DNA from 3 places in the Pseudomonas sp. H11T01 genome. Region 1 is predicted to be linked to each of the others. Evidence: predicted binding sites of a transcription regulator. Region 1 holds the regulator's gene; each other region holds the start of a gene.

The links. Region 1 encodes FliA, which starts transcription of late flagellar genes. Its sites were predicted from a motif close to CTAAAGTTTNNNNNNNNNNNGCCGNTAA; they were not measured.
Region 2: a site for FliA is predicted at 2,612-2,639, ahead of motA (flagellar motor stator protein MotA). Genes of this name have one in related genera too.
Region 3: a site for FliA is predicted at 3,371-3,398, ahead of flgM (flagellar biosynthesis anti-sigma factor FlgM). Genes of this name have one in related genera too.

What each region holds. Positions count from the first base shown of each region.
Region 1 covers NZ_JBLYED010000041.1:4,399-10,103, reverse strand. The annotation lists gene ACN1C3_RS31365 (chemotaxis protein CheA) at 1-468, opposite strand, end outside; gene ACN1C3_RS31360 (protein phosphatase CheZ) at 496-1,284, opposite strand; gene ACN1C3_RS31355 (chemotaxis response regulator CheY) at 1,307-1,678, opposite strand; gene fliA (RNA polymerase sigma factor FliA) at 1,848-2,588, opposite strand; gene fleN (flagellar synthesis regulator FleN) at 2,585-3,415, opposite strand; gene flhF (flagellar biosynthesis protein FlhF) at 3,535-4,854, opposite strand; gene flhA (flagellar biosynthesis protein FlhA) at 4,866-5,705, opposite strand, start outside.
Region 2 covers NZ_JBLYED010000012.1:113,561-119,265, reverse strand. The annotation lists gene asd (archaetidylserine decarboxylase) at 1-129, opposite strand, end outside; gene rhdA (thiosulfate sulfurtransferase) at 148-963, opposite strand; gene ACN1C3_RS17650 (HDOD domain-containing protein) at 1,003-2,541, opposite strand; gene motA (flagellar motor stator protein MotA) at 2,707-3,558, shown strand; gene motB (flagellar motor protein MotB) at 3,562-4,608, shown strand; gene rsgA (small ribosomal subunit biogenesis GTPase RsgA) at 4,660-5,691, opposite strand.
Region 3 covers NZ_JBLYED010000048.1:11,095-16,799, forward strand. The annotation lists gene flgB (flagellar basal body rod protein FlgB) at 1-274, opposite strand, end outside; gene cheR (protein-glutamate O-methyltransferase CheR) at 634-1,461, opposite strand; gene ACN1C3_RS32725 (chemotaxis protein CheV) at 1,507-2,439, opposite strand; gene flgA (flagellar basal body P-ring formation chaperone FlgA) at 2,518-3,288, shown strand; gene flgM (flagellar biosynthesis anti-sigma factor FlgM) at 3,435-3,761, shown strand; gene ACN1C3_RS32740 (flagella synthesis protein FlgN) at 3,810-4,277, shown strand; gene ACN1C3_RS32745 (flagellar brake protein) at 4,370-5,116, shown strand; gene ACN1C3_RS32750 (MFS transporter) at 5,192-5,705, opposite strand, start outside.

The DNA.
Region 1 (5,705 bases):
GTTGTCGGTGACATCGCCCGAATCGCTCTCGGCGACCGGCTCCACACTCACTTCGACCTCCGCTGCAACATCGGCAGTGGCAGGCTCGGCCAAACGAGCCAAGGCGGCCAACAATTCCGGCGTTGCGGCGGTGATCGCGGTGCGTTCGCGGACTTCGGTGAACATGCCGTTCACCGCATCCAGCGCTTCCAGAACCACGTCCATCAGTTCCGAGTCGACGCGACGTTCACCCTTGCGCAGGATGTCGAAAACGTTCTCGGCGATGTGACAGCACTCCACCAGCTCATTGAGCTGGAGGAAGCCGGCGCCCCCTTTTACAGTGTGAAAACCGCGAAAAATTGCATTGAGCAGGTCCGCATCATCGGGTCGGCTTTCAAGCTCGACCAGTTGTTCGGACAGTTGCTCAAGAATCTCGCCGGCCTCAACCAGGAAATCCTGAAGGATCTCTTCATCGGCGCCGAAGCTCATGTGTATGGGTGCTCCTACTAGGTCGGCCTAAAATCCAAGGCTGGAAAGCAAATCGTCAACATCGTCCTGACCGGACATAACGTCTTCACGTTTATCGGCATGAATCTGCGGACCTTCACCCTGAGACAGATGTTTTTCCGGATCTTTTTCAGCGAGGATCGATTCACGGTCATGTTCAATGCCCGCAAAGCGGTCGACCTGACTGGCCATCAGCACGAGTTTGAGCAGGTTGCTTTCGACTTCCGTGACCAATTGAGTCACGCGTTTGATCACCTGCCCCGTGAGGTCCTGGTAATCCTGAGCCAGCAGAATGTCGTTGAGATTGCTCGACACGACGCGAGTTTCTTGCTCGCTACGCGTCAGAAAACCCTCTACCCGCCGGGCCAGTTCGCGGAACTCTTCGGCTCCGACTTCCCGGCGCATGAACCGCCCCCAGTCCACACTCAAGGCCTGAGCTTCGCTGCTCAGGCCATTGACCAAGGGAGTGCTGTTCTCGACCAGATCCATAGTGCGGTTGGCCGCAGCCTCGGTCAGCCTGACCACATAGGACAGGCGCTCAGTGGCATCCGTGATCTGTGAAACTTCCTCGGCTTGCGGCATATTCGGGTCAATTTGAAAATTGACGATTGCGCTATGCAGCTCGCGGGTGAGCTTGCCGACTTCCTGGTACAGGCCACGATCACGGGTCTGGTTGAGCTCATGGATCAGTTGTACGGCGTCGCCGAATTTGCCTTTTTCAAGGCTGTCGACCAATTCGCGGGCATGTTTTTTCAGGGTCGATTCAAAATCGCCCTGTGAAGTTTCGTATTGCTCCATAGCTCCCCCGTGGCGGACGTCATCAACCGATGCGTTCGAAGATTTTTTCAATCTTTTCTTTTAACGCCTGAGCCGTGAATGGTTTGACCACATAGCCGTTCACACCGGCCTGAGCGGCTTCGATGATTTGCTCGCGCTTGGCTTCGGCCGTGACCATCAACACCGGCAGGTGCTTGAGCTTTTCATCGGCACGCACGTGGCGCAGCAGGTCGATACCCGTCATGCCGGGCATGTTCCAGTCTGTTACCAGAAAGTCGATGCTCCCGCTGTTGAGGACCGGAATCGCGGTAGTACCGTCATCCGCCTCGACCGTGTTGGTGAACCCAAGGTCACGCAACAGGTTTTTTATGATCCGCCGCATCGTTGAGAAGTCATCAACGATGAGGATTTTCATGTTCTTGTCCAATTCGACCTCCAAGCAGTCTTAAAACGCGCCCAGCACCTGGACACGCCATTCAATCAATTCGGCGTAACACTCAACGGTTGTATGGATTACAACGGGCCGTGATCGGTGCAGCAACAACGCCGTACCAACCTCGTTCGCAGTGTCCCCACACTGCCAGTCAACGCGCTCGCCACTCCCCCAAACGCCCCCGCAAGCGGGCTGCGCACTGGCTGTGTAACTGGCTGACCCGCGATTCGCTGACCCCCAGGACCTCACCGATTTCCTTGAGGTTCAGCTCTTCGTCGTAGTACAGCGCCAACACCAGTCGCTCACGCTCCGGCAAATTGGCAATCGCGTCCGCCAACGCAGCCTGGAAGCGTTCATCTTCCAGGTCACGCGACGGCTCGAGATGAGCACTCGCGCCATCCTCATGCAGCCCTTCATGCTCGCCGTCCTGTAACAGATCGTCGAAGCTGAACAACCGGCTGCCCAAGGTGTCGTTCAAAATCCCGTAATAATCGTCGAGACTCAATTGGAGTTCGGCCGCAACCTCGTGATCTTTAGCGTCACGACCGGTTTTAGCTTCAATTGAGCGGATTGCGTCACTGACCATTCGGGTATTGCGGTGTACCGAACGTGGAGCCCAGTCACCTTTACGCACTTCATCGAGCATCGCGCCACGAATGCGAATACCTGCATACGTCTCGAAACTCGCACCCTTGCTGGCATCGTATTTGGTCGACACTTCCAGCAAGCCGATCATCCCGGCCTGGATCAGATCCTCGACCTGAACACTGGCCGGCAGGCGTGCCAGCAAGTGGTAGGCAATACGTTTGACCAGTGGCGCATAGCGCTCGATCAGTTCGTACTGGCTGTCACGTGCAGAGGCTTTGTAAAGGTTGTAACCGCTGGCTGTCATAGAACAGGACCCGCCGTTTGATGCACGAGTCGCTCGACGAAAAATTCCAGATGCCCGCGTGGATTGGCAGGCAGCGGCCAGGTATCGACTTTCTGAGCAATGGCTTTGAACGCCAGTGCGCACTTCGAACGCGGGAAGGCCTCATAGACTGCACGCTGCTTTTGCACAGCCTTGCGCACACATTCGTCATAGGGAACCGCACCGACGTATTGTAAGGCCACGTCCAGGAAGCGATCCGTGACCTTGGTCAACTTGGCGAACAGATTGCGCCCTTCCTGCGGGCTCTGCGCCATGTTGGCGAGCACACGGAAGCGGTTCATGCCGTAATCGCGATTGAGCAATTTGATCAGCGCGTAGGCATCCGTGATCGAGGTCGGCTCGTCGCAGACCACCAACAGTACTTCCTGGGCTGCGCGAACGAAACTGACCACTGACTCGCCGATACCGGCGGCGGTGTCGATCACCAGCACGTCGAGGTTGTCGCCAATGTCGCTGAAGGCCTGGATCAGCCCGGCATGTTGAGCCGGACTCAGATGCACCATGCTCTGCGTGCCGGACGCCGCCGGGACGATACGAATCCCTCCGGGGCCCTGCAGCAATACATCGCGCAGTTCACAGCGCCCCTCGACCACATCGGCCAGAGTGCGCTTGGGTGTCAGCCCTAATAGAACGTCGACGTTCGCCAGCCCCAGATCGGCATCCAGCAGCATGACGCGCCGGCCGAGCTCAGCCAGAGCCAGGGACAAGTTCACTGACACGTTAGTCTTCCCGACGCCACCTTTGCCGCCGGTCACCGCAATCACCTGTACGGGATGCATGCTGCCCATGTTCGTTCTTTACCTTGTCTTACTTAGACGGAGGCCACATAACTGGCTGCGCGTTCACCATTGGAACAATGCATGGCAGACCATCGATGTAGGTACACTGCAATCTATTCATTGTTACCTCAGCCGACCCGCTTGGTCGGACTGTGGTAGAGGTCAGCGAACATATCAGCCATGGCTTCTTCGCTGGGTTCTTCCTGCATCTGCACACTCACGGCGCGACTGACCAATTGATGGCGTCGCGGCAAGTGCAGATCATCCGGAATCCGTGGCCCATCGGTCAGATAGGCAACGGGTAACTCGTGACTGATCGCCAGGCTCAACACTTCGCCCAGACTCGCCGTTTCATCCAGTTTAGTCAGGATGCAGCCGGCCAGCCCACAACGTTTGTAACTGTGATAAGCGGCGGTTAGAACCTGTTTCTGGCTGGTTGTTGCCAACACCAGATAATTTTTTGATTTGATCCCGCGACCAGCCAGGCTTTCCAGCTGCATGCGCAGTGCCGGATCGCTGGCCTGAAGGCCGGCGGTATCGATCAACACCACACGCTTGCGCAGCAGCGGATCGAGCGCCTGCGCCAGGGACTGGCCCGGGTCGACATGGGTTACGGAGACATTGAGGATACGCCCCAACGTCTTGAGTTGTTCCTGAGCCCCGATCCGGTAGCTGTCCATGCTCACCAGCGCGATATTCTGCGCGCCGTACTTGAGCACATAACGCGCCGCCAGTTTGGCCAGTGTAGTGGTCTTGCCCATTCCGGCCGGGCCGACCATAGCAATCACACCGCCCTCTTCCAGCGGCTCGATCTCGGGTGTTGCGATCATCCGCGCCAGGTGCGCCAGCAGCATGCGCCAGGCCTGGCGAGGCTCTTCGATTTCAGCCGTCAGTGCCAGCAGATCGCGCGACAGCGGACCGGACAAACCGATGCGTTGCAGGCGACGCCAGAGGTTGGCCTGCTGTGGTTTGCTGCCTTGCAACTGGTTCCAGGCCAGCGAGCCCAACTGCACTTCCAGCAGTTCACGCAAACCGTTGAGCTCGAAACGCATCGAGTCAAAAACGCGTTGATCCACCGAAGGCGCAGCGGCGGGTGCCGGTGCTGGACGACGGGGTTCAGCGAGCGTCGGCTCGATCAAGGGTTCGGCAGCCGTCAACGGCAAACCGGCGAACAACTGGCGATTAATGGTTGAATCACCGTCACCGCGCAGGCTCAGTTCCGCCTGGGCCGTGACGATCCGCGATTGGGTTTTGCGCAACTCGTCTTCGAGCTCGATGTTTGGCACACGCGGTGCCAGCGCGGACAGCTTGTAATCCAGGGCAGCCGTCAGCTCGACACCGCCGGCGATCCGACGATTACCGATAATGGCAGCATCAGCGCCCAGCTCATCGCGAACCAGCTTCATGGCCTGGCGCATATCGGCGGCGAAAAAACGCTTAACTTGCATAAACCACTACCTCAGCCGTTGGGCCCTACTGTCGCAACGATGGTCACTTGCTTGTTGTCAGGAATTTCCTGATACGCCAACACGTGCAAACCCGGGACTGCCAGACGTCCGAACCGCGAGAGCATCGCGCGTACCGGACCGGCTACCAGCAGAATCACCGGTTGACCTTGCATTTCCTGACGCTGCGCCGCATCGATCAACGAACGTTGCAGCTTCTCGGCCATGCTTGGCTCCAACAGAACGCCCTCTTCCTGGCCTTGTCCTGCCTTCTGCAAACTATTGAGCAATATCTGTTCCAACCTTGGCTCCAAGGTGATCACAGGCAGCTCGGACTCAAGCCCCACAATGCTTTGGACGATGGCACGCGACAATCCGACGCGCACCGCAGCGACCAACGCGGCGGTATCTTGACTCTTGGCAGCATTGTTCGCGACGGCTTCGGCAATGCTGCGGATGTCGCGTACCGGCACCTGCTCAGCCAACAACGCCTGCAACACTTTGAGCAGTTGCGACAGAGAAAGAATACCCGGCACCAGCTCTTCCGCCAGTTTTGGCGAGCCTTTGGCCAGCAACTGCATGAGTTGCTGAACTTCTTCGTGGCCAATCAGCTCACTGGAGTGCTTGTAGAGAATCTGGTTAAGGTGCGTGGCGACCACGGTACTGGCGTCCACCACCGTGTACCCCAGCGATTGCGCCTGGGAGCGCTGACTGATCTCGATCCACACCGCCTCCAGACCAAAGGCCGGATCTTTGGCGGTAATACCATTGAGCGTGCCGTAAACCTGCCCCGGGTTGATCGCCAGCTCGCGATCCGGGTAAATCTCGGCTTCGGCCAGGGTCACACCCATCAA
Region 2 (5,705 bases), on a different contig from region 1:
CTTGGCGAACCAGGCGGTGAGGGCATTTTTGAACCAGCGCACGCGGCATTCTGCAATGCAGCCGGCCAGCCGCGAGAGCAGGTGATGGGGCAGCAGGTACTGGCTGAGGATAAACAAACGCTTTTTCATTAACTGTCCTTAAAAACCTTAAATCTCAACAGGCGTGTCGGGGTGGTTGCCCCATTCGCCCCAGGAGCCGGCGTAGCCTTTGACTCGCGGATAACCGAGCGCCTTGGCCACCAGATAGGTGAAGCCAGAACGATGGTGAGTCTGGCAGTGGGTGATTACTTCTTTGTCTTTAGTGATGCCGAGTTTTTCGAGAATCTGCGGCATGTCGGTGCGGATGCGCAGGTTGCGTGCCCGATCCATGCCCGCCGTCCACTCGAAATTGACCGCGCCGGGAATATGCCCGCCTTTGGCCGCAAGCACTTTCTCGCCGGAATACTCCAGCGGTCCGCGCGCATCCCAAATCGCGAGATCGGCAGCGCCCAAACGGCTTTGCAGGTATTCGCGGGTGGCCGTGGGTTCGTCGTGCAGGGTCAGAGCGACCGGGCCGCCAACCGCTGCCGGGACCTGGATCGACATTGGCAAGCCTTCTGTCAGCCAGGCTGATAGGCCGCCGTCGACATAGTGGTAGTGGCTATGGCCGATGACATCCAGCAACCAGATGAACCGCCCGGCCCAACCGCCGCCTTCGTCGTCATAGACCACGTAGACCGCATTGGGGTTGTGTCCCAGTTCGCCGAACAGCGCTTCAAGAGCGGCCTGTGTCGGAAGCAGGCCCGGCGCAGGCGCCTGGCCAAGCTGAGTGCGTTTGGGGTCAACGAAGCGTGCACCGGGGATGTGTCCCTCGGCGTAGCGGGCGCTGCTGGTCAGGTCGACCAGGATCAGTTCGCGGGCGTCGAGGCGGGCGAGCAGGTCGCTGGGCTCGATCACCAACGGCAAGCCAGAGAAGTCAGACATGTGAGGTCTCCAGAGCACAAAAGGGAGGATTGTAGCGCGTCAGTTGCCGCGGTTGGTAAAGCTGTGCAGTGCCTTTTCGATGCACTGCGCGGTTTTTCCGAAGGCCTGCACGGTGATTTCCGAGAACGGGCCGCCGCCCTGGTCGGCCACCACCAGCATCACCACCCGGCCGTTGCTGCTCAGCGAGCGCAACAATAGATGCTCGCCACCGAACTGGCTGCGCAAGCTGTTGGGCAGATGCGTCGAAAATTGTGCGTTGTTGGCCGGTGTCAGGCGAACTTGTGCCGGTTGTGCCAGCAGGCGTTGCAGCGCGGTGCTCTGGCTGACCTGCAGATTCAGCATGGCCGATTCCTTGGGCAGGCCGGCGATCTGATGGACTCGCAGACTGCTCTGGCTGCGGTCGGCCATCAACAGCATTACCCGTCGCATTCCGCAGGCCACCAGCGCATCACGGGCGCAGGTGGTCAGGTGCATGGCGTTGGTGAAGCGGCTCGGTTCTACCAGCAACTCTGCACAGTGCTTGCGCCACACCACCAGGTCTTCGGCCGAGGGCGGTGCCGCCGGGAGCAGACCACTATGGATGCGATGTGCATTCCAGGGCCAGAGCAACGCTTCGGCCGGGTGCCAGAGGTCGGGCATTGCATGGTTGCGTGCACTCTGTGCGGACTGCTGGTGAGATTGTTGCTGCAATTCATCCAGCGGTATTTGCAGATAGAGGCTGGTCAGGTACTGCCAGCGCAGACTGTGCGGGCTGTCCCAGGCGTGTTGTGCCGACAGTGCCAGACCATTGGCCAGTAGCACGGTATTGGCCGGCTGATTCAGCCAGCGGCGCAACGCCGGATCGGCGTCCAGTCGCTGTTGCTGACGCAAACGGTGATCGCTGTCACGGGCGATACGCAAGACCTTGACCAGTACCCGTTGCTCCTTGAGCAGCAGGCGATAACCCTGCATCACCCAGATCGGCAAGTGCCAGATTTCGGCCAGGGTCTGGCAGAGCTCCAACAGACGCACGCCGAACAGTTCCTGTTCGACCTTGCTCGCCGACTCGCCTTTGTGAATGACCCGCAGCTCCCACTCTTCCAGCAATTGCGGATGTGTCAGCACCATCGGCCAGAGGGGTGAGAGGAACAGCAAACTGCCCCAGTGGATGTCTTGCCAGAGTCGCGCCAGGCGGCTGGAAAACAGGCCGTTGGCTTGTTGTGTGGCGTGCTGGCTGATCAGTTGCAACTGCCGCAACGCCACCGGAATTTCGTCCTGAGGCAAGGCCGGCAGGCGCGCGAGCAATTCTTCAGTGCGCTTCAAACCGAGGCGATTGATCGCGACCTCAAGGTTCTCGGCCGGCTCGGTCATGCTGCCGTGGGTGTGTTGGTTGGCTTCGCGAATCACGCTGAGGGCCAACGCGGGACTCTCTTGCATCAACTCGGCGATATCGCGCATTGAACTGCGGCTGTCGGCGATGGCTTTGCATACCCGGTCATGACTGGTTTGCGGCACCGGTAAACGCACCGAGTCGAGGAGCTTTATCCAGCCTTCGAGGGTGTTGGGTTTTGGAATTTGGACTGTCGTTTCATTTGCCATGGTTGGGCGCGATCATCATTCACAATTAACACGCCCCAAAGGAGGCAAGTTGGTTTTTCGCCTTAACGGCCTACAGTCTGGCGCAGTTTTGCCGATAAGCAGAAGAAGAGTTTTATTAACTTCTGAATATGACCTTGAACCCGACTCAATAAGTACTTTCCTACTATGGCTAAAATTATCGGCATCATCGTCGTATTCGCGAGCGTGCTTGGCGGATACGTGCTTTCCCACGGCAAGATTGCCGCCCTGATTCAGCCTTTTGAGGTCATGATCATTGGTGGTGCAGCCCTCGGTGCGTTCCTTCAAGCCAACCCCGGCCATATGACGAAGCACGTCCTCAAAAAATCCCTGGGGATGTTCGGCTCGCGTTTCACTCACACCTTCTATCTGGAGGTGCTGGGCCTGATCTACGAGATCCTCAACAAAAGCCGTCGCGAAGGCATGATGGCGATTGAAGGCGACATCGAAGACGCTGCCGCCAGCCCGATCTTCGCCAAGTACCCGGCGGTGCTCAAAGATGACCGCATGACTGCGTACATCTGTGATTACCTGCGCATCATGTCCTCCGGCAACATGGCTCCCCATGAGCTGGAAGGTCTGTTCGACATGGAACTGTTCAGCCTGAAAGAAGATCTGGAGCATCCTTCCCACGCGGTCAACGGTATCGCTGATGCGATGCCCGGTTTCGGTATCGTCGCGGCGGTCTTGGGTATCGTGGTGACCATGGCCTCCCTCGGCGAAGGTGATCAGAAAGCCATCGGCATGCACGTGGGCGCGGCGCTGGTGGGTACCTTCTTCGGTATTCTCGCGGCCTATGGTTTCTTCGGCCCACTGGCTCATTCGCTGGCCCATGATGCCAAGGAAGAACTGAACGTCTACGAAGCCATCAAGGCCTCGCTGGTGGCATCGGCCTCTGGCATGCCGCCGTCGCTGGCGGTGGAATTCGGACGCAAGGTTCTGTACCCGTCGCACCGCCCTAGCTTCGCTGAGCTGGAACAAGCGGTTCGCGGTCGCTAAGCCATGGAAAATAATCAGCCGATTATCATCAAGCGCGTCAAGCGCTACGCCGGTGGGCATCACGGGGGCGCCTGGAAAATTGCCTTCGCGGACTTTGCGACGGCGATGATGGCGTTCTTCCTGGTGCTGTGGCTGTTGTCCACCGCGACCCCGGAGCAGAAGATCGCCATCGCCGGTTACTTCAAGGACCCGATCGGTTTCTCCGAAAGCGGTACGCCGTTCATCATCGATCTGGGCGGCTCGCCGGAGCTGGCGCCGGAGAAGACCATCAATCCCGAGGTCAAGTCTCAGCCGCAGCCGGACAAGGTCACCGTCGATACCCAGCAGGTCGAGAGCATGGCCGAACAGGTCGAGCAGGAACGCCTCGAGTTGCTGCTGCAAGAATTGCAGAACAAGGTTGAAGAGAACCCGCAGCTGCAGAAATTCAAGGACCAGATCCTGTTCGAAATCACCCCGGACGGTTTGCGCATCCAGATCATGGACGCCGAGAACCGGCCGATGTTCGACTCTGGCAGTGCGCGGCTGAAACCGTACTTTGAAGACATCCTGTTGGCCATGGCGGACACCATCAAAGCGGTGCCGAACAAGATCAGCGTCAGTGGCCACACCGATGCCAAACCGTACACGGGCACCGGCGACTTTGGTAACTGGGAGCTGTCGGCTAACCGTGCCAACGCCGCGCGCCGAGCACTGGTTGCTGGAGGTTATCCGGATAAGCAAGTGGCCAGGGTGGTGGGTTTCGCCTCGTCGGCATTGTTTGATCGCGAGCATCCGTTCAATCCGGTCAACCGGCGGATCGACATCGTTGTGCTGACCAAGAAAGCCCAGCGCGCCATCGAAGGCGAGCAAGGTGCCGAGCCTGTACCAGCGCCGGCACCAGGGCAGGGCGCGCCGGGGGAAGTGCCGGACGCGGCCGCCGATCCAAACGCTGTGCCGGCAGACAAGCAGCCGCTGCCGGCCCATGAACTTCGGGAGAGATTGAACCTCTTTGAGGACAGTCCACCGAAAGCAGGGGGGACGGGCAAAGCTCCTGAACCGCCGAAGCAGTAACCACGAAAAAGCCGCGATGATCGCGGCTTTTTCGTCTCTGCGGATCGCTACTTAATAGCTGTTTTCCGGCAGGCTGGCGATGATCGAGCGGTAGCTGTTCATCCGTTGCTGCTGCACGCGGCCTTCTTCCAGCGCCTTGAGCAGCGCGCAACCCGGTTCGCGGTCATGCTTGCAGTCACGGAAGCGGCAGGTGCCGATCAGATCATTGAACTCGATGAAGCCGGCTTCGACGTCAGCGCGGCTGACATGGCCCAGACCGAATTCACGAATCCCCGGGGAGTCGATCAGTTCACCGCCGCCCGGGAAGTGGAACAGCCGGGCAGTGGTGGTGGTGTGCGTACCCTGGCCGGACAATTCGGACAGCGGGCCGACACGGGCTTCGACTTCCGGCAGCAGGGTGTTCACCAGCGAGGACTTGCCGACGCCGGACTGGCCGACGAACACGCTGATGCGCCCGTCCAGCTGCTCCTGCAATTTCTCCATGCCATCGCCGTGATGGGCCGAGACTTCCAGCACCGGGTAACCCAGCGAGCGGTAAACCGCCAGCAAGGCATTCAGCGCCGGAGCGTTTTGCTCGTCGATCAGGTCGAACTTGTTCAGCAACAGCAGTGGCTTGATGCCCGCATGCTCAGCGGCCACCAGATAACGGTCGATCAGGTTGGCGTGGGGTTCTGGCAGCGGGGCGAAGACGATGACGATCATGTCGACGTTGGCCGCTACAGGCTTGAGCTGGCCGCGACTGTCCGGGCGACAGAGTTCAGTGTTACGCGGCAATTGCGCAACGATGACACCGATACCCTGGTTGCCGGCGCGCCAGACCACCTGATCACCGGTCACCAGCGCGGGCAGGTTGGCGCGCAAGTGGCAGCGGAAAACCTGGCCGGCCAGTTCGCCGTCGCGAGCTTCGACCTCGACCTGCACACCGAAGTGGGCGATTACCAGACCGGTTTGCTCGGGGCCAAGATCGCCGCCCTCGAGTGCTTCCACAGCAGAGGATTCGCGTTTGGCGGCGCGGGCAGCGCGTTCACCTTGAATCTTTTCGATGCGCCAGTTTTGGCGACGATTGAGCTGGCGTTTGGCCATGGGTGTTCCGTGTC
Region 3 (5,705 bases), on a different contig from region 1:
ACGGTTGCATCGGTGTGCGATACAGCAACGACTCGTCGCCATTGCCCAGACCTTCGGCTTCGATATGACGGCTATTGGTCATGTTCAAGGCGAAAGTGCCGCTCTTGGTCTTTTCATTCTGCGCGGCAAGCACGGCAGAGAAGTCCAGATCCCGAGCCTTGTAGTTCGGGGTGTCGGCGTTGGCAATGTTGTTGGCCAGAACTTCGGCTCGCTGAGCGCGAAAGCCCAGAGCTTGTTCATGGATACCGAGCGCTTTATCGAAGCTGATGCTCATGTCGGGTGACCTTCGGGTGACCAGTTTTTTCGTACGGTGAACATAGCAAGCGTCATGCCAATTAGCGAAAGCCCGTAAACCGGGGCTTTGCGGGCATCGGCAAAGCGGCAATGCCAGAAAAGCGGCAACTGATTTCCGCCACCTGCCGCTTTTCTGCCGCTGCCCAAAGGCAATGACTACCCCTGTGGGAGCGGGCTTGCTCGCGATGCAGGCGCCTCGGTGCATCAGAAACTCCGCGTCATCGTTCATCGCGAGCAAGCCCGCTCCCACATTGGATCGTGGAACTCGCACAGAAAATCGGCGGGCATAAAAAAACGGGAGCCCCTGAGGACTCCCGTTTTTTTATGACGCCGAACGAATCACTTCGCCTGGTAAATAATCCCGGGGCTGCACTGAACCATCTGGTAGTGATCCGGCAAGCCATTGAGCGCTTCGGAAGCGCCGAGGAACAGATAGCCGCCGCGCTTCAAGGTGCCGTGAATCCGCAGCAGGATGTCCTTCTTCACCTCAGCAGAGAAGTAGATCAGCACGTTGCGGCAGAACACGATGTCGAACTTGCCGAGGCTCGCATAGCTGTCCAGCAGGTTGAACGAGCGGAACTCCACCCGGCTCTTGATCGGTGCCTTGATCGCCCAACGCCCTGCCCCTTTGGGGTCGAAGTAGCGCTGAAGCCGCTCTGGAGAGAGGCCCCGGCCCAGAGCCAGGCTGTCGTATTCACCGGTCTTGCAATTGTTCAGCATGGTGCCGGACAAATCAGTGGCAACGATCTGCACACCCATTTTCAGCTGACCCATGTTGGTCCGCTCGAACTCATCGATCGACATGGACAGCGAGTAGGGTTCCTGCCCCGACGAGCAGGCCGCCGACCAGATCCGCAAACGCTGACCAGGACTGGCCTTGATCGACTCGGGCAGGACTTTGTTCTTCAAGACTTCAAACGGATAGGTGTCACGAAACCAGAGGGTTTCGTTGGTGGTCATGGCATCCACCACCATCTCGCGCAAACCACTGCGCGGCTGAGTCTGAATACGTTGAACCAGCTCACCCAAGGATTTGATGCCCTGCTGTTCCATCAGTTTATTGAGACGGCTCGACACCAGATATTGCTTATTTTCACCGAGCAAAATGCCACAGGCTTTTTCCAGGAAGACCCGGAACTGTTCGAAATCCAAATTACCCGTAGACAATGGTACCGCCTCTTAAATCGTGTTGACTGCCAGGAGCAAACGCCCCTAGCTGTTATCTGCTGCCTTGATCCGGTCGACTACCCGGGATGCCAGGTCATCAGGACGGAATTTGGCAAGGAAGTCATCGGCACCGACCTTCTTCACCATCGCCTGATTGAACACACCCGACAACGAAGTATGCAGGATGATATGCAGCTTTTGCATGCGTGGGTCGCTGCGGATCTCGGCCGTGAGCGTGTAACCGTCCATTTCGGGCATCTCGATGTCGGAAATCATCATCAAGAATTCTTCTTCCGGTTTCTTGCCCTCGTCGACCAACTTACGCAAGTAATCCAGCGCCTGTCGGCCGTCGTTCAACGCCACGACATCGACTCCGATCGTCTGCAGGCAACGCGTGACTTGCTTGCGCGCGACCGACGAATCGTCGACCGTCAGCACCCGCAGAGAAATGGCTTTGTGCTGGGTTTCGACGTCCACCACACCAAACGAAATGACTTCCGAGGTCGGCGCTACTTCCGCCAGAACTTTCTCGACATCGATGATTTCGACTAACTGATTGTCGACCCGGGTCACCGCCGTCAAGTAATGATCGCGACCCGTGCCCTTGGGCGGCGGATGGATCTCCTCCCAGTTCATGTTGACGATGCGCTCGACCGAGCGGACCAAAAAGCCCTGAGTCTTGGTGTTGTACTCCGTGATGATCACGAAGGGATTGCTTTGATCTTTCAAACCACCCGAGCCGGTCGCCATTGCCAGATCAAGGATCGGAATGGTCGCCCCCCGAATATTTGCGACACCGCACACGACAGGATTGGATTTAGGCAACAGGGTCAGTTTGGGGCATTGCAGCACCTCCCGAACCTTGAACACGTTGATCCCATACAGCTGCTGGCCGTCAAGACGGAACAACAACAGCTCAAGGCGATTCTGCCCCACCAGTTGCGTGCGCTGGTTTACCGAATCCATTACACCAGCCATGCCCAGACTCCTACACCAACGCTTAAGATCCGACGCGCATTCATTGCTAAACGGCACGGGGCTTGCTTTTTAACCGCTATGAACGAAAAAACGACACTTTTCCGACACCTGACTTCCCGGACATCAAAGTACCGAAAATTACTTTGCGCGTTGTCAGCGCTGTGCTTTTTCAACGTTGGCAGCCTTGCCTTTGCTGACTCGGTCACCTTGCCTGATCTGCTTATCGGCGTCACTCAAGGCTTTCTTGAGTTCACCGTTGAAGATTATTTGGCGACCAGCCAGACCCAGGGACGCTACGAAATCCAGGTCAACCAGCTCGATCCTCGCTTGCGCATGCCGTTATGCGACAAGGAATTGACAGCGACGCTGGAGAGTCCGGCTCAGCCTCTGGGGCGTGTCACCGTAAAGGTGCGTTGCGACGGAGCCTCACCCTGGACCGTCTTCGTTCCCGCTCAAGTGCGCCTGTTTCGAGAAGTCGTTACCACCACTCGCCCCCTTAAACGCACCGGAATCATCGAGCCCGAGGACGTCGCGTTACGCGAGCGGGACATCAGTCAGATCAATCAGGGCTATCTGACATCGGTCGATCAAGCCATTGGTCAGAAACTCGTCCGACCAATGGTCACCGACCAAGTCATTACCCTTGTCCACATGGAACAAGCGGAGGTCGTTCGCAAAGGCGATCAAGTGGTGATCTCCGCCCGCAGCGGCACGCTCAATGTACGAATGCCCGGCGAAGCCCTGTCCAACGGCGGTCTGAGCGAACAGATCAGGGTCAAGAATCTGAACTCTCAACGGGTGATCAAAGCGCGTGTGACCGCCCCGGGCCAGGTTGAAGTCACCATGTAGAGAACTGGCGCTGTGCTAAAGCGTTCCCTAAACTGTGCCTCAAGCAGGGCAAGCGCCGCTGCGCGCTTACCCATAATTGAGCCTAAAGTTTTTCCGGGTATGGCCGAAAACATGGCAAGCGTCCAAATACCCAGAGGTTTTCTATTATGGTCATCGATTTCAGCCGGTTAAATAGCCCCCCCTCACCCACCAGCAGTACGCGTACCAGCGGCAGCAAGGAAACCGGCGATGCCGGTAAATCCGCGCCGGTGAATACCCCGGCCGAACAGGCCAGTACCAGCAAAAGCGGGGAATCGGTCCACCTCAGTAATGAGGCTCAACAGTTGCAGAAGGTCACTGACAAGCTGCGCGATCAACCTGCTGTCGACAAAGCCCGCGTGGCCGAGTTGAAGCAAGCGATTGCCGATGGCAGCTATAAAGTCGACAGCAACCGTGTAGCCAGCAAACTGCTCAACTTCGAAGCCCAGCGCTAGCCAAAGGCCTGCGCCAGGCTTTTGGACGCTTAAAACCCAAGGCCAGCCATGCACGACACTCATTTACTGCAACTGATCACCGACGACTTTGCTCCCGCTCAACATTTGCTGGAGTTGCTGCAAGCCGAATCCCTGGCGTTGCACGGTCGCGACATGCCACTGCTCGAAGATATTCTCGCGCAGAAACAGGCACTGATCATTTTGCTCGAACAGCATGGCCGCAAACGCAGCCAGATTCTTGTCAGCCTTAACCTGCCGGCCAATCACAGCGGCCTGGAACAACTGGCCGGGCAATCGTCCATTGGCGATCAGTTGCTGACTCAGAGCGATGAACTCAACCAGCTTCTGGCCAAATGCCAGACAGCCAACGAACTCAACGGTCGCTCGATCCAGGTTCAGCAGGCCACCACCGCCAATCAGCTGAAAATCCTCACGGGTGGCGAACCTCCCGCCCTTTATGATGCTCGCGGATCCACCTCCCGGCTTGCGAAGCCGCGACCACTCAGTCAGGCTTGAAATCAGAGTTGAGCGCGCTCTATCAAGGCGCGAAACATGCTGGCAAAATGCTAGCTCTTGCGTGTCGTATTTTGTCTGGAGATTGATGAACCGTGTTCAATGCCTTAAACGCGGAAGATGCTCCGCAGCCACCAAAGGTGCTCACTACCCCTTTGGAAATCGCCGCCAATCTGCGGTTGCTGCAAGAGAGCCATGACCCACTGATCATCACTTTCCACGAGCGCACTCAGCGCTTTCAGAGCTATCTGGTCGAAGTTGATCGAGACAGCAACATGATCGCCCTGGACGAAATGATTCCTCGCGACGGCGAGCGTTTCCTGCTCAATGGCGAAGCGTACCGCGTCGAGGGTTTCCACGATGGCGTGCGGATTGCGTGGGACGGCAATGGCGCCCTGACGATCGACGAATCCAATGGTAGTCGCTGCTATCGCGGCATGATGCCCGTCGAAGTGGTCTATCACCAACGTCGCAACGCCTTTCGCGCCGCTCTGAAGCTGGCTCAGCTGGTCAATATCGAGCTCGGCGGCGAAAAACTCAAGGCGCCAGTCAACGGCAAACTGCTGGATATTTCGGCTACCGGCTGCAAGCTGCGCTTTGACGGCGACATCTCTGACCGCCTGCAGCTAGGCGAGGTCTATGACCGTTTCATCGCCGCCCTGCCCTTCGGCAACATGACCGCGCCGGTCGAATTGCGCTATCTGCATCACGAAGAACGGATCGACACGACCTTCGCCGGGGTACGCTTTCACAACATGAGCGGCCTGGTGCAACGGCAGGTCGAACGTTTCGTCTATCAGCTTCAGCGTGAAGCACGCCGCTTCGATAAAGACGATTTCTGAACCTGATACCTCAATAAAAAAACGGGCAGTCCCTTTCGGTGACTGCCCGTTTTTTGTTTCTAGCGGCCTGTACGACTAGGGCCTTGCTGCACTGAGGCCGTGAGGGTGATCCTCCCCCGGCTCCTCAGGCGGTGGTGCGTCCGGGTCAGGATCAGGGTCCGATTCAGGCGATGGTTCAGGCTCGGATTCAGGGCTTACATGGTTCTGCATCTGATCCTGTACAACCTGCTCGTCGACCCGCGGGTCAAGGCAAGCCACCAATGGCGAGCTCGACATACTGTCTGGCATGGCCACGTGATGCAGAGGCGCATCCTCGACCTGATGCAGGTTGGTCACAGCCTTAGGCCGAATACGCCACACCAGCACCAGTGCGAAAAAGCTGAAGAACGCGTAGAGCATATGACTGCCGAACAGCTTCATCAGCACACCCGCCGCCAACGGCCCGATGCTTGCGCCGACGCCGTAAGTCACCAACAGCATCGCCGTCAGCGAAACACGTCGATCACCTTCAACATGGTCATTGGAAAACGCCACCGCCAAGGGATACAGGCAGAACTGCACCAATGAACACAGGAAACCGGCGATGAAC